Regions from separate parts of the Arthrobacter sp. FW305-BF8 genome, predicted to be linked through region 3. Evidence: riboswitches for the same ligand, from Rfam matches in the RefSeq annotation. Region 3 holds a riboswitch; each other region holds the start of a gene.
The links. Region 3 has a riboswitch for S-adenosylmethionine ahead of LFT45_RS07670 (bifunctional o-acetylhomoserine/o-acetylserine sulfhydrylase). Riboswitches for the same ligand answer to the same signal wherever they lie in the genome.
Positions count from the first base shown of each region.

Region 1: it holds a riboswitch for S-adenosylmethionine, as region 3 does, so the genes downstream of both, LFT45_RS20980 (DUF1737 domain-containing protein) here and LFT45_RS07670 (bifunctional o-acetylhomoserine/o-acetylserine sulfhydrylase) in region 3, are expected to answer to the same signal.
Region 2: it holds a riboswitch for S-adenosylmethionine, as region 3 does, so the genes downstream of both, LFT45_RS14330 (aminotransferase class V-fold PLP-dependent enzyme) here and LFT45_RS07670 (bifunctional o-acetylhomoserine/o-acetylserine sulfhydrylase) in region 3, are expected to answer to the same signal.

Region 1 covers NZ_CP084561.1:4,617,157-4,621,497, forward strand. The annotation lists gene LFT45_RS20970 (aromatic amino acid ammonia-lyase) at 1-748, opposite strand, end outside; gene LFT45_RS20975 (NtaA/DmoA family FMN-dependent monooxygenase) at 789-2,084, opposite strand; SAM riboswitch class IV at 2,249-2,363, shown strand; gene LFT45_RS20980 (DUF1737 domain-containing protein) at 2,377-2,685, shown strand; gene LFT45_RS20985 (rhodanese-like domain-containing protein) at 2,682-3,101, shown strand; gene LFT45_RS20990 (O-succinylhomoserine sulfhydrylase) at 3,103-4,311, shown strand.
Region 2 covers NZ_CP084561.1:3,187,788-3,192,128, reverse strand. The annotation lists gene LFT45_RS14340 (metal-dependent transcriptional regulator) at 1-295, opposite strand, end outside; gene LFT45_RS14335 (class I SAM-dependent methyltransferase) at 327-1,100, opposite strand; gene LFT45_RS14330 (aminotransferase class V-fold PLP-dependent enzyme) at 1,205-2,623, opposite strand; SAM riboswitch class IV at 2,658-2,771, opposite strand; gene hisN (histidinol-phosphatase) at 2,950-3,762, opposite strand; gene rsgA (ribosome small subunit-dependent GTPase A) at 3,829-4,341, opposite strand, start outside.
Region 3 covers NZ_CP084561.1:1,731,876-1,736,216, forward strand. The annotation lists gene LFT45_RS07655 (histidine phosphatase family protein) at 1-514, opposite strand, end outside; gene LFT45_RS07660 (CPBP family intramembrane glutamic endopeptidase) at 602-1,381, shown strand; gene LFT45_RS07665 (VOC family protein) at 1,477-2,115, opposite strand; SAM riboswitch class IV at 2,244-2,361, shown strand; gene LFT45_RS07670 (bifunctional o-acetylhomoserine/o-acetylserine sulfhydrylase) at 2,402-3,718, shown strand; SAM riboswitch class IV at 3,823-3,938, shown strand; gene metX (homoserine O-acetyltransferase MetX) at 3,951-4,341, shown strand, end outside.

The sequences.
Region 1 (4,341 bases), 2.0 Mb from region 3:
CGCCGCCGTCGTACCTTGCGGTGGCCTCAAGCGAGAGCGCCAGCGCGGTGTCCGCCAAATCGGCGAGCCACCGGATGCGGCGGAGTTCCAGCACGCCGGCACCGATCGAGTACGAGTTGGCGCTGACCAGTGCCAGGGCCTCGCCCGGCGCAAGGACCAGCGGGTCCAGCCCGGCAGCGGCGAGCGCCGCCGCGCCGTCCAGCAGGCCGCCGTCGGGAGCTAGCGCCTGCCCCTCGCCGATGGCGACGGCGGCAACCGCCGCCAGCTGGGTGAGGTCGGACGAGCCGACGGACCCGTCGCGCGGAACGGCCGGCACCACGCCCCTGTTGAGCAGATCGGAATAAAAGCGCGCAGTTTCCGGGCGCACCCCCGAGCCGCCCCGCGTGAATCCGATGAGCCTGGCCAGGATCAGGGCCCGGACTTGATCCCGGTCCAGCAGCGCGCCGACGCCGCTGTGGTGGTAGCGCACCACCTGCAGCTGAAAGTCGAGAATGGATTCCTGCTCCACGGCGGTATCCCGGCCGGAGCCGAGCAGGGTGTTCAGGCCGTAGACCCGGTGCCCGGAATCGATGGCCGCCTGCACCACCTCGCGGGACAGGCCCACGAGATCGAGGGCGTCGGCGCTGAGGACCACCTCCACTGCGGGATCGGCCGCCGCGGCAGCCACGTCGTCGGCACGGATGTGTGCCGTTCCGATCAGGAAGGTGCCGAGCCGGACGCCGGACACCAGTCCGCCGCGCCCATCCATAGAACCCGGCCCTACCACTGCACCAGCCCCGGCCATGGCGTTAGAAGTCCAGCAGGTTCCGGCGGAAGCCGCCATCGCCGTAGCTTGTCCGCAACAGACCCCGACGGCGAAGCACCGGCGCCAGCCTGTCCAGCACGCCGTGAACGGTGGCCGGATCCACGAAGCCGGAGAAGAGGAACCCGTCGCCGCCGACTGCAGCCCCGGTTTCCTCGAGGTGGTCGGCGATTTCCTCGGCGGTGCCGATGATGCTGTCGCCGGCGCCGCCGCTCCGTGCCTGCAGGATCTGCCGCAGCGTGGAACCCGGGGGCGCGGCCTTGGAGAAGTGCTCCAGGGTGCCCTGGTTGCTGTTGGTGCTGAGCTCGGGGAGGGGCGCGTCGAGGTCGAACTGCTTGAAGTCGATAACGGACAGGTAGGAGATCGAGTTGAGCTGACTGTCGATGTCCCGCTGCGTGAGCTCCCGGCGCGCGGCCCGCAGCTCCTCCGCTTCAGCCTTGGAGCCAGTCACGGTGGGTTTGAGGACGAACAGCACCTTGACGTCGTCAGGATTACGGCCGGCCGCGGCTGCCTCGGCGCGGATGGAGTCCCGGTACGCCTTCATGCCGTCGGCGCCGCGGGCCAGGGCGATCGCAACGTCGGCGTTCGCACCGGCGAAGGCCTTGCCCCGCGGGGATGCCCCGGCCTGAACGAGCACCGGCTCCTCCGGCAGCGGGGCCGTGTTTAGCGGTCCCCGAACCTTGAAGAACTCCCCCTCGTGGTGGATCGGCCGGACCTTGGTGTGGTCCGCAAAGATTCCTGCCCGGGTGTCCTCCCGGATGGCATCCGGTTCCCAGCTGCGCCAGAGCTTGCGCACGACGTCCACGAACTCCTCGGCCTTCTCGTAGCGGAGGTCATGCTCGATCTGCTGGTCCAGTCCGTAGTTCTGCGCGGCAAGGTCGCTGCCGGAGGTCACCACGTTCCAGCCCAGCTGCCCGTTGGAGAAGTGCTGCAGCGTGGCCAGCAGCCGGGCGGCGGTGAACGGCGGATAGAAGGAGGCGCTGATGGTGGGCACAATGCCGAGGTGTTCCGTGGCGGAGAGCAGATACGGCACCAGGGCCAGCGGATCGTGCTTCGGCGCGAAAGACGCCTGAGCCAGCGAGACCTCCGCACTGCCGCCGTAAGTGTCCGGAACGGTGAGGGAGTCCTCGATGATGAACAGGTCCAGCCCCGCCCGCTCAAACTCGCGGACTGCATGCTGGTAGGGGGCGGGCTTCCTCCAGTCGTAGCCGATTCCGTAGCCGGGCGTCCCCCAGCCCTGGACCCCGAAGCCATGGCCCACAAACCATCCAAAGTGCAGCATGGGAGTCACTGTATTCGGAGTCGAATCATTCACTGCGGCCTGGTTTCATCCGGCGTTACGGCGGTTCATCTCCCGTCATTATCCTCCCGTTGCGGTTTGATGCGTTACGGAAGATGACGGCGGCGGCGGTGCGCCCCGCCGTCGTCAGTGTTACGTTTTTGGGGAGTAATGAGTACCGGTATTAAGCCCTGACTGGCCGGTCGGCAACCCTCCTTCTCCGGCGGGGTGCCTCAGGTGAATACTCGGCATATCGACCACTTCGAGCTGCAAGCGTGAGAAAAGGAGATCCGTCGTGTCAGACGCCCCCGCCGTTGCAACACTGCCATCCCAGCAGGATAAACCCGAGGAGAAGCTGTCCTACCGCCTGATCACGGGACCGGACGACCGTGCGTTCTGTGAGCGCATCTCGGCTGCCCTGGCCGAGGGCTACGTGCTGCACGGCAGCCCTGCCGCCACCTTCAACGGCACCGGCGTCATCGTGGCCCAGGCCCTCGTCCTGCCAGCCGCCATCGCCAGTGCAGATGCCGCCGTCGCCACCGCCGTTGACCGGCTGGACTCTGACGAGGACTTCGCCGAAGAAGCCTACGAGGGCCACGCATGAGCTACGCCGGAGACCTCACCCCGCAGGACGCCTGGGCCAAGCTCGAAGAGGGCGCCATCCTGGTGGATGTGCGCACCGAGGGTGAATGGGCGCACATCGGCGTCCCGGAAACTGTATCCGCGAACAGCCAGCGCAACGATCCCCTGTTTATCCAATGGACTTTTCCCGGCGGCATTCCCAACTCCGACTTCGTCGAACAGCTGAAGCAGCAGGCGCCGGAGGACAAGAGCGTGGAGCTGCTTTTCCTGTGCCGCTCCGGCCAGCGCTCCATCGGCGCGGCAATCGCTGCCACCCAGGCGGGTTTCACCTCCTACAACGTGCTCGAAGGCTTCGAGGGCGAACCTGACCGCTACGGTGAGCGCACCGTGAACGGCTGGAAGAACCGCGGCCTGCCGACGAACCTGGGAAAGAACTAAATTGACCTTTAATCACGACGCCGCCGGCTGGAGCCCCGACACCCAGGCCGTGCGCGGCGGGCTTGACCGCACCAATTTCCAAGAGACCACCGAACCCGTTTTCCTCAACTCCGGGTTCGTCTACGAGTCCGCCGCAGCCGCGGAGCGCGCCTTCACCGGCGAGGACGAACGCTTCGTCTACTCGCGCTACGGCAACCCGTCCGTGGCCACCTTCCAGGAACGGCTCCGCCTGCTCGAAGGCACCGAGGCGTGCTTTGCGACGGCGTCCGGAATGTCCGCCGTGTTCACCGCCTTGGGCGCCCTGCTCGGGGCCGGGGACCGCGTGGTCGCCAGCCGGTCCCTGTTCGGCTCCTGCTTCGTGATCCTCAACGAAATCCTGCCGCGCTGGGGCGTGGAGACGGTCTTCGTGGACGGTCCGGACCTCGAGCAGTGGCGGGCTGCCCTGTCGGTGCCCACCACAGCCGTCTTCTTCGAATCCCCGTCCAATCCCATGCAGGAAATCGTGGACATCGCGGCCGTCAGCGAACTCGCCCACGCCGCCGGCGCCAAGGTTGTGGCGGACAACGTCTTCGCCACCCCGCTGCTGCAGCGTTGCGGAGACCTCGGCGCGGACGTGGTGGTCTACTCCGGCACGAAGCACATCGACGGCCAGGGCCGGGTGATGGGCGGAGCCATCCTGGGCACCAAGGAATTCATCGACGGCCCGGTCAAGCAGCTCATGCGCCACACCGGCCCGGCCCTCTCCTCATTCAACGCCTGGGTCCTCACCAAGGGCCTGGAGACCATGGCGCTGCGCGTGAACCACTCGTCCGCCACGGCGCTGCGCCTGGCCGAATGGCTCGAGGCCCAGCCCGCCGTCAATTGGGTGAAGTACCCGCTGCTCAAGTCGCACCCGCAGTACGAACTGGCGGCCAAGCAGATGAAGGCCGGCGGCACCGTCCTCACGCTGGAGCTTGCGACGACGGCCGGCCAGTCGGGCAAGGAGGCCGCCTTCGCGCTGCTGGACGCCCTGAAGATCATCGACATCTCCAACAACTTGGGCGACGCCAAGTCGCTGATCACCCACCCCGCCACCACGACGCACCGGGCCATGGGACCGGAAGGACGTGCCGCGATCGGGCTCAGCGATGGAGTGGTGCGGCTGTCCGTCGGCCTGGAGGACGCGGATGACCTTGTCGCGGACCTGGAGCAGGCTCTCAAGCAGATCTGACCTCTTTAAACCCTGCTCTTCCGGGCCGAC
Region 2 (4,341 bases), 1.5 Mb from region 3:
CGTCCCAGCTGTACCCGAGGTCCGTGACCAGGTACGTCTCAATGAGCCGGTGCCGCCGGACCATGGAGAGGGCAAGCCGGACTCCCTGGGGCGTGAGCGTAATGGCGCTGTACGGCTTGTGCAGGACCAGGCCCTGGTCCTTGAGCTTGCGAACCATCTCGGAGACCGAGGAATTGGCCACGCCGAGGCGCTGTGCAAGCTGGGTGGACGTGATGGGCTTGTCCTGCCATTCCGTGAAGGAATAGATGACCTTAACGTAGTCCTCGATTGAGGAGGAGGGCGTACTGGTCTTCACAGCTTCAAGCCTACCTGCTGCCACCGGGGCGTTACGCCCTGACAGCCCGCCAGGTCTGGGTGAGGTAGGGGAGCTGCAGCAGTTCGCCCTCGGCATGCCCGAGGTGTTCGTGCAGGTACCAGGTCAGGTTGCCGGTCACCTTGGCGCGGGTGGCGTCGTTGGCCGCGAGGTAATAGCTGCGGGACTTGGCCAGTTCGAGGATGTCGTCCGGGGTGACCGGATCCTCCCACTGCGTCAGGTGGCTTTCCAGGGACGTGAATTCGGGGCCGATTTTGGGGCGGAAGTCGGGTTTGTGGACGTCGCCCGCGTGCATGATGCGGGACAGCCGGTGTACCCAAGGAACGGATGTGTCCAGCTGGTTCCAGATGAGGCCCAGCACCCCGTGCGGCTTGAGGATCCGGGAAATCTCGGTGCTGGCCAGCAGCGGGTCGCACCAGTGCCATGCCTGGGCAACGCTGACGACGTCGAACGCCGCCTCGGGCAGTCCGGTTGCCTCGGCGGTCCCTTCCAGAGCCTGCACCGCGGGGTAGGCACTGTTTCCAAAGACACGGCTGAGCTGCTCCAGCATGTCCACGGAAGGATCCACCGCGCTGACGCTCAGCCCGCGTTCCACCAGCAGTGCCGTGAATTTGCCGGTTCCGGCGCCGATGTCTGCGGCCGTGCGGGCCCCCGCCGGAATGAGCCAGTCCGCGGAATCAGCAGGGTAGCCGGGACGGACGCGGTGGTAGTGCTCGCCGCCGTCCTGGAAGCTCTGCCCAAGCTCCTGCCGCCGCCCGTGATGAAGTTTGGGACCGCCCCGTGCCACGCGCAGTCTCCTTAGCCCGACGTCGAAAATTACCTTTCGAATTTACCGCACGGGGACCGCTGCCGTAGCAGTCCGGGGTGGCGCGCCTATGTCCGGGGCGGGGGCTAGTCCTGCGCGCAGGGTGCGGCGCCCGCGGTGCCGGGGGTGTTGGGTGCCCACTCCGGGTAGGTGCGGGTGTCGTTCGCCGGGACCCAGCGTCCGGCGTCCACCACGTAGTCCCAGCCGAGGCCGGAGCGGCGGAGTTCCTCGATGCCGGCGAGCAGTCGCTGGGCGTCCTCGAGCCGTGAGCCCACGCCGAAGCTGGCGCGCAGGGATCCGGACGGCAGGCCGAGGCGCTTCAGCAGCGGGTGCGCGCAGAAGCGGCCATCGCGCAGGCCCACGCCGTGTTCGGCCGACAGGTAGGCGGCCACCAGGCCGGCGTCGTAGCCCTCCACGGAGAAGTTGACCACACCGATGGCGTCGTCCGGGTCGCTGTCGGCGAAGATCTGGTGGACGGTGACACCGTCGATCTTGCCCAGCCCCTCGATGAGGAAGGACCGGATGGCCGCCTCATGGGCGTGCCACCCCTGCGGATCCAGGGCAGCGATGACCTGGGTTGCCCGGGCCAGGGTGGCTGCGCCGAGCACGTTGGGTGAGCCGCCCTCGTGGCGGGCGGGGCCGGTGGCCCAGCTGACGCCGTCGAGCCTGGCCTCGCTCACGGCGCCGCCGCCGGCGAGGTGGGGAGTGCCGGCGTCGAGCCAGTCGGGGCGGCCGATCAGGACGCCGGCCCCGAAGGGGGCGTAGAGCTTGTGGCCGGAGAAGGCGAGGTAGTCGACGTCGTCCGCGGCGATGTTGACGCGGCGGTGCGGCGCGAGCTGCGCGGCGTCCACCACGATCCGGGCGCCGTATTCATGGGCAAGGCCAGCGAGGCGTCGGATGGGAAGGATTTCGCCGGTGACGTTGGAGGCGCCGGTCACGGCGAGGAGGCTGACATCGCCGTGCTCCAGTTCGGCGCGCAGGCTGCCGATGGTGGCTTCCAGCGTCTCCGAGGCCACGACGCTGCGGTGCGGCACGCCCTGCCATGGCAGCAGGTTGGCGTGGTGCTCGATGTCCAGGTACAGCACCTCGCCGGTGTGGTGGTGGTCCTGCACGGGAAGGCAGCCGGCCAGCAGGTTGAGGGAGTCGGTGGTGTTCCGGGTGAAGATGACGGCATCATCGGCGCGGCCGCCCACAAACTCCCGCACGATGTCCCGCGCGTTCTCGTACACGGACGTGCTGATCTGCGAGGCGTAGCCTGCACCGCGGTGGACGCTCGCGTAATACGGCAGGATCTCGTTGAGGTATGCAGAAACCACCGACAGCGCAGGGGCGGAAGCGCCGTAGTCGAGGTTGGCGTAGCGGACATGTCCGCCCTGGATCAGCGGAGCCTGGATTTCTGCGCCGGTGACGGCTGCCAGGGGGCGGCCTGCGGCGGCGAACCGGCCGTCCAGCAGGGCCGCGTCCGCGGCGGAAGATACGGTGGAAGAAATGGTTGCAGTCGTCATGGGACCTCACTGAGAAAGGACCCCGTGTGACGGGGATCCGCGCTTGCCGGGTCCGTTCCGGATCGGCCTGGTCGTCACCCGGGGCACCCCACCGCGAATGGAGGGTTGCCGGCCAGCAAACCGGGGTTTAGCGCTGGCACTCGTGACCTGTTACGAGACTAGGACATCCGGACGGGCGATGAAAAAGCCGGTCCGGAATGTTAAGCGGATTATTACGTAGCCCGGATATCGGGCCTGTGGCCGAATAAACGACGGCGGCCGCCCACGGAAGGGGGCGGCCGCCGTCGTAATATTCAGCACAAGAGGCGCAGGGCGGCAGGACAAAACTAGAGCAAATCGTCCAGCTGCGGGTTCAGGCGCTTCAGGACTTCCGAGTGCAGGATCGAGTTGGTCGCCAGCGCATTGCCGCCGAACGGGCCGTCCGTGCCTTCGAGGGACGTGAAACGGCCGCCTGCCTCGGTCACAATCGGCACCAGCGCCGCCATGTCGTACAGGTTCAGCTCAGGTTCGCAGGCGATGTCCACGGCCCCTTCGGCCACCATGCAGTAGGACCAGAAATCGCCAAAGGCCCGGGTGCGCCAAACTTCCTCAGTGAGCTGGAGGAACTCATCGAGGTTTCCGCGGTCTTTCCAGCCGCCGAGGCTGGAGTAGGACAGTGACGCGTCGGCAAGGCTGGACACATTGGATACCTTGAGCCTCGTGGCGGCCGCGAGGGAACGGCCGGAGTAGGCGCCGGCGCCCTTGGCCGCCCACCAGCGCTTGCCCAGCGCAGGGGCGCTGACCACGCCGACGACCGGTTCGCCTTCATCGACGAGGGCGATCAGCGTGGCCCACACCGGCACGCCGCGGACAAAGTTCTTGGTGCCGTCGATGGGGTCGATGATCCAGCGGCGGGAACCGTGGCCGGAACTTCCGAACTCCTCACCGAGGACGGCGTCACGGGGACGGGAACGGGACAGCTGGCCGCGGATGGACTCCTCGGCGGCCTTGTCCGCATCGGTGACCGGCGTCAGATCTGGCTTCGTCTCGATCTTGAGGTCCAGCGCTTTGAACCGGCTCATGGTCTGGTCGTCCACGGAATCGGCCAGCACATGGGCCAGACGCAGGTCATCGTTGTACGTTGAAGCGGGTTGGGTCATGGTTCCAAACTACCCTCAAAGGCCCGGCGGGGCGGGGAGGCAGCCGCCGGGCTGCGCCGCGGGAGGCTAGCCGACGCTGCCGAGTTCCTTGGTTTCCTGAGCCTCCATGCGCGGGTCGGTGCCCAGCAGGCGGCGCAGGGACGCGAGCCTGGCTGCTCCGGTTGGGCCGGCATGCCCGGCCGCTACCCATGCATCGACGCCGCAGTTGACGGCGGTGGCGTCATGCTTGCAGCCGCGTTCGCAGGCCTCGGTGCCCGGCTCAAGGTCGGGGAAGGAGTGCAGGATGCGGTCCGGGTCGACGTGGGCCAGCCCGAAGGAGCGGATGCCCGGCGTGTCGATGATCCAGCTCCCCGCCGGGGCGTCAGCGAGCTTGAGGGCAAGGGCCGACGACGACGTGTGCCGTCCGCGGCCCGTCACGGCGTTGACGCCGCCGGTGGCACGTTCGGCGCCTGTCAGGGCGTTGACCATGGTGGATTTTCCGACGCCGGAATGGCCCAGCATCACGGTCACCTTGCCGTCCAGGTGGGCGCGGAGCTCGGACACGGCGACAACGTCGAGCCGGGCGGAGAGGCCGTCGTC
Region 3 (4,341 bases):
GGAACCAGCGCATGCAGAACAGGCGCATGGTCAGCCCGTGCGTGACCAGCAGGGCGTTCGGGGAGTAGTCGGGCTTGGACCAGTGCCGGTACAGGGTCTCCATGAACGAGGAGATCCGGTCGTAGACGTCGGAGCCGGACTCGCCCTCCCGGAAGCGGTAAAAGAAGTGGCCATAGGCGTTGCGGAGTTCCTTCTGGTCCTCGATGTCGCCGGAAATCTGGAAGTTGGCCCAGTCCTGTTCGCGCAGCCGCGGTTCCTCGATCACCCGCTCCGTCAGATGGCCAAGATCCAGTGCCTCAAGGGTCTGGTAGGCGCGCAGGTACGGTGAGACGTAGACGCTCACCTGCCGGCCGTCCAGCTCGCGCCGGATGCGTTCCCCGGCGGCTTTCGCCTGCTCCAGGCCAAGCTCTGTCAGCGGAATCCGGTAGTCGGGCACCCTGTTGTAAATGGAGGTATCCGCGTTGGCCGCCGACTGGCCGTGCCGGATCATGATGATTTTCCCGGGAGCGCTCATAGTTCCCCAGCATAGGGTCAGCCCGCGGCCGGACAGGAACCGACTGGCTGACAGGAAAGTACCAGCCGGTGCAGGCAAGATAGGAACATGTTGGTTCCCTCCCGCCGTCGGCTGCGGTTCGAAGTCTGGATCGTCCTTGGGCTGTCGCTCGGCCAGTCCGCCGTCTACTCCGTGGTGCAGCTGCTGGACAAAATGACCCGGGCACCGCTGGCGCAGGGGACGTCCACCCTGAACAGGTCGCAAAGCACGCGGGAGTACTTCGACCTCACCTACCAGCTGCTGGACATCATCTTCGCCCTGGTGCCGGTCCTGCTGGTGATCTACTTTCTGACAGACCAGCGCCAGGCGAAGGCCGGAGGCGGGCACGAGGCCGGCTCGGCGTTCCGGAAGCTGGGATTCAACTTTGCCCGGCCGGGCAGGGACCTGCTGCAGGGGCTCGGGCTGGCCGCCCTGATCGGGATCCCGTCGCTGGGCCTCTACGCCGCGGGGCGTGCCCTGGGCATTACGACGGCGATCATCCCCAGCGGTCTGGACGCCTACTGGTGGACGGTGCCCGTGCTGATACTGTCCGCACTGCGCCACGCGGTCGTGGAGGAGGTCATTGTGGTGGGCTACCTGCTGGACCGGTTCGGCAAGTTCGGCTGGTCCGTGCCGCTGGCGATTTTTGTGTCCGCAATGCTCCGCGGCAGCTACCACCTGTACCAGGGGTTCGGACCATTCATTGGAAACGCCATCATGGGCGTGGTCTTCGCCTGGATCTACACCAGGACCCGGAGGGTGATGCCGCTCGTCATCGCGCACGCCTTGCTGGACATCGTCGCGTTCGTCGGGTTCAGCCTGTTCGGCAAAGCGGTTGGCCTGGGCTAGGAAGCGCCCGGCCCTTAAAAGTGATTCGGCCGCCATCGGCGGGTGACGTCATTGGCACCCGCTGATGGCGGCCGAAGTGAAGGGCGGAGAGTGCGTCAGATGGTGACGGCGCCCGCTGCGGTTTCGAACGTGACCGAGAGAATGCCCGGCGTTCCGTGCGGGGCGACCCAGTTCACGGCGACGTCCTCCAGCGGCCTTTCGACGGGCTCGCCGAGCCACTCGGTCACGCGCTCGGCAGAGCCCGCGATCGTGAGGCTGGACATCTTCACATTGCTGTCATAGGCGTTGGACGGGTGCAGCTCCGCATCGCCCTCCCACTTCAGCATGTAGGGGACCTGCGGGTCCGCGATTAGGCCCAGGATGCCGATCTGCTTCCAGACAAGCTCCCGGCCGTCGGGGAACTTGCGGTTGCCGTTGACCGCGGAGCGGCCCAGGCGTTCCTCGAATGGGGCGAGGTCGTCAACTTCGACGCACCAGCCCATCCAGCCGCCGCCCGCCGCGGACCGGGCCCGGACGGCCTGGCCGAACGGTGCCTTGTCCGACGCCGGGTGGTCCAGTACCTCAACAACCTCGAGGTACTTGTGGCCGGCCAGGGGAATGATCATGTTCCGGGTCCCAAACCGGGGGTGCACCCCGCCCTTTACGGCTTCGACGCCGAGGGCAGAGGAGATACGTTCGGTGGTGGCCGCCAGGCCATCGTGTTCACAGGCGTAAGAGACGTGATCCATGCGCATGACCTCATCTTGGCACTTTGTGAGGTGGCTCTCAGCTTAGGTGCACCTAACCTTGCGAAAAGTCCATACTTTGACGAAGTTCTTCACAAAGCTGTGCGCGTAACAGTCCCATTCCTACACTGATCGCAGGTCATGAGTGCCAGCGAAGAAAGCCCCGGCTCGCTGGCCGGCAACCCTCCAACCGCGGCGGGGTGCCCCGGGTGAAGACCTGGCTGCGCGGCGCCCGCCGTGCGGCAAGCGCGGGCCTGTGCCGGGACCAGCACACGCCCTTCAGCAGAGGAGCCTCATGTCCAACGCATGGTCATTCGAAACCCGCCAGATCCATGCCGGCCAGGCGCCGGACGGCACCACCGGCGCCCGGGCACTGCCGATCTACCAGACGACGTCGTTCGTCTTCCCCAGCGCCGAGAGTGCAGCGGACCGCTTTGCGCTGGCCGAGATCGCACCCATCTACACGCGGATCGGCAACCCTACCCAGGACGCCGTCGAACAGCGCATCGCCAGTCTGGAAGGAGGGCTTGCGGCACTGCTCCTGAGCTCGGGCCAGGCCGCCGAAACGTACGCCATCCTTAACATCGCCGAAGCCGGCGACCACGTTGTTGCCAGCCCCAGCCTCTATGGCGGTACCTACAACCTGCTGGCACACACGCTGAAGAAGTTCGGAGTCTCCGTCACCTTCGTGGCAGACCCGGACAACCTGGAGCAGTGGCGCGACGCCGTGCGGCCGAACACCAAGCTCTTCTTTGCCGAGGTGGTGTCGAACCCCCGGCAGGACGTGCTGGACATCGAAGGCGTTGCCCGGACAGCGCACGAGGCCGGCGTGCCGCTGATCGTGGACAACACCCTGTCCACGCCCTACCTCATCCGCCCGCTCGAGTGGGGTGCGGACATCGTGGTGCACTCGGCCACCAAATACCTCGGCGGGCACGGTGCCGCCATTGCCGGCGTCATCGTGGATTCAGGCAACTTCGACTTCGGCAAGGACCCGGAGCGTTTCCCCGGCTTCAATACACCGGACCCCACCTACAACGGGCTGGTCTACGCCCGGGACCTCGGCGCCGGCGGCGCCCTGGGAGCCAACCTGTCCTACATCCTCAAGGCCCGCGTCCAGCTGCTCCGCGACCTGGGCTCCGCGGTGTCCCCGTTCAATGCCTTCCTCATCGCGCAGGGCCTGGAAACCCTGAGCCTTCGGGTGGAGCGCCACGTGGCCAACGCAGCAGCCGTGGCCGGCTGGCTGGAAGCCCGGGAAGACGTGGAGTCCGTGGCCTACGCCGGGCTGCCGTCCAGCCCCTGGTACGAGCGCGGCCTGAAGTACGGGCCCAAGGGCACCGGCGCGGTGGTGGCCTTTACGCTGGCCGGCGGCGCCGAGGCCGGAAAGCGCTTCGTGGATGCCCTGGAACTGCACTCCCACGTGGCAAACATTGGCGACGTCCGCTCCCTCGTCATCCACCCGGCGTCGACCACCCACAGCCAGCTCACGCCGGAGCAGCAGGCCGTGGCGGGGGTTGCCCCCGGCCTGGTCCGGCTGTCGGTGGGCCTGGAGCACATCGATGACATCCTGGCCGACCTCGACGCCGGATTCCGCGCGGCAAAGGGCGCCTGACTTCCCGCGCTGCCGGTGTGGCTCCCGGCCGGTGAGGGGCCGGGAGTCACACAGCCGTCACATTCTTAGCGCAGATGTCCGCCTGTTTCGTAAACTGGGCAACAGGTCATGAGTGCCAGCGACAGCCCCGGCTTGCTGGCCGGCAACCCTCCTTCCGCGGTGGGGTGCCCCGGGTGAAGACCTGGCCTGCCGGACAGCTGCCGGCGGGCAAGCGCGTAGAAGAGGTTTACCTATGACGATTTCTGTCAGCACTGATGTACCCGCCGCCGTAGTACCGAACGGCAAGGCTCCGCAAGGCACGGCTGGGAGCAGCACTGTTCCGCATGGCACCGTCCCCACTAGCACTGTTCCGAATGGCACCGTCCCCAACGGCACTGTCCAATACGTCAACATCGGCAGCCTGGAACTCGAGGCCGGGGGATTCCTGCCGGACGTGACCCTGGCCTACGAAACCTGGGGAACGCTCAACGAGGACGGCTCCAACGCCATCCTCGTTCAGCATGCCCTCACCGGGGACACGCACGTGACCCGGGGCGGCGCGGGAACTGAAGAGGGCTGGTGGGAACAGCTCGCCGGGCCCGGTGCGCCGGCGGACACCGACAGGTTCTTCGTCATTTCCATTA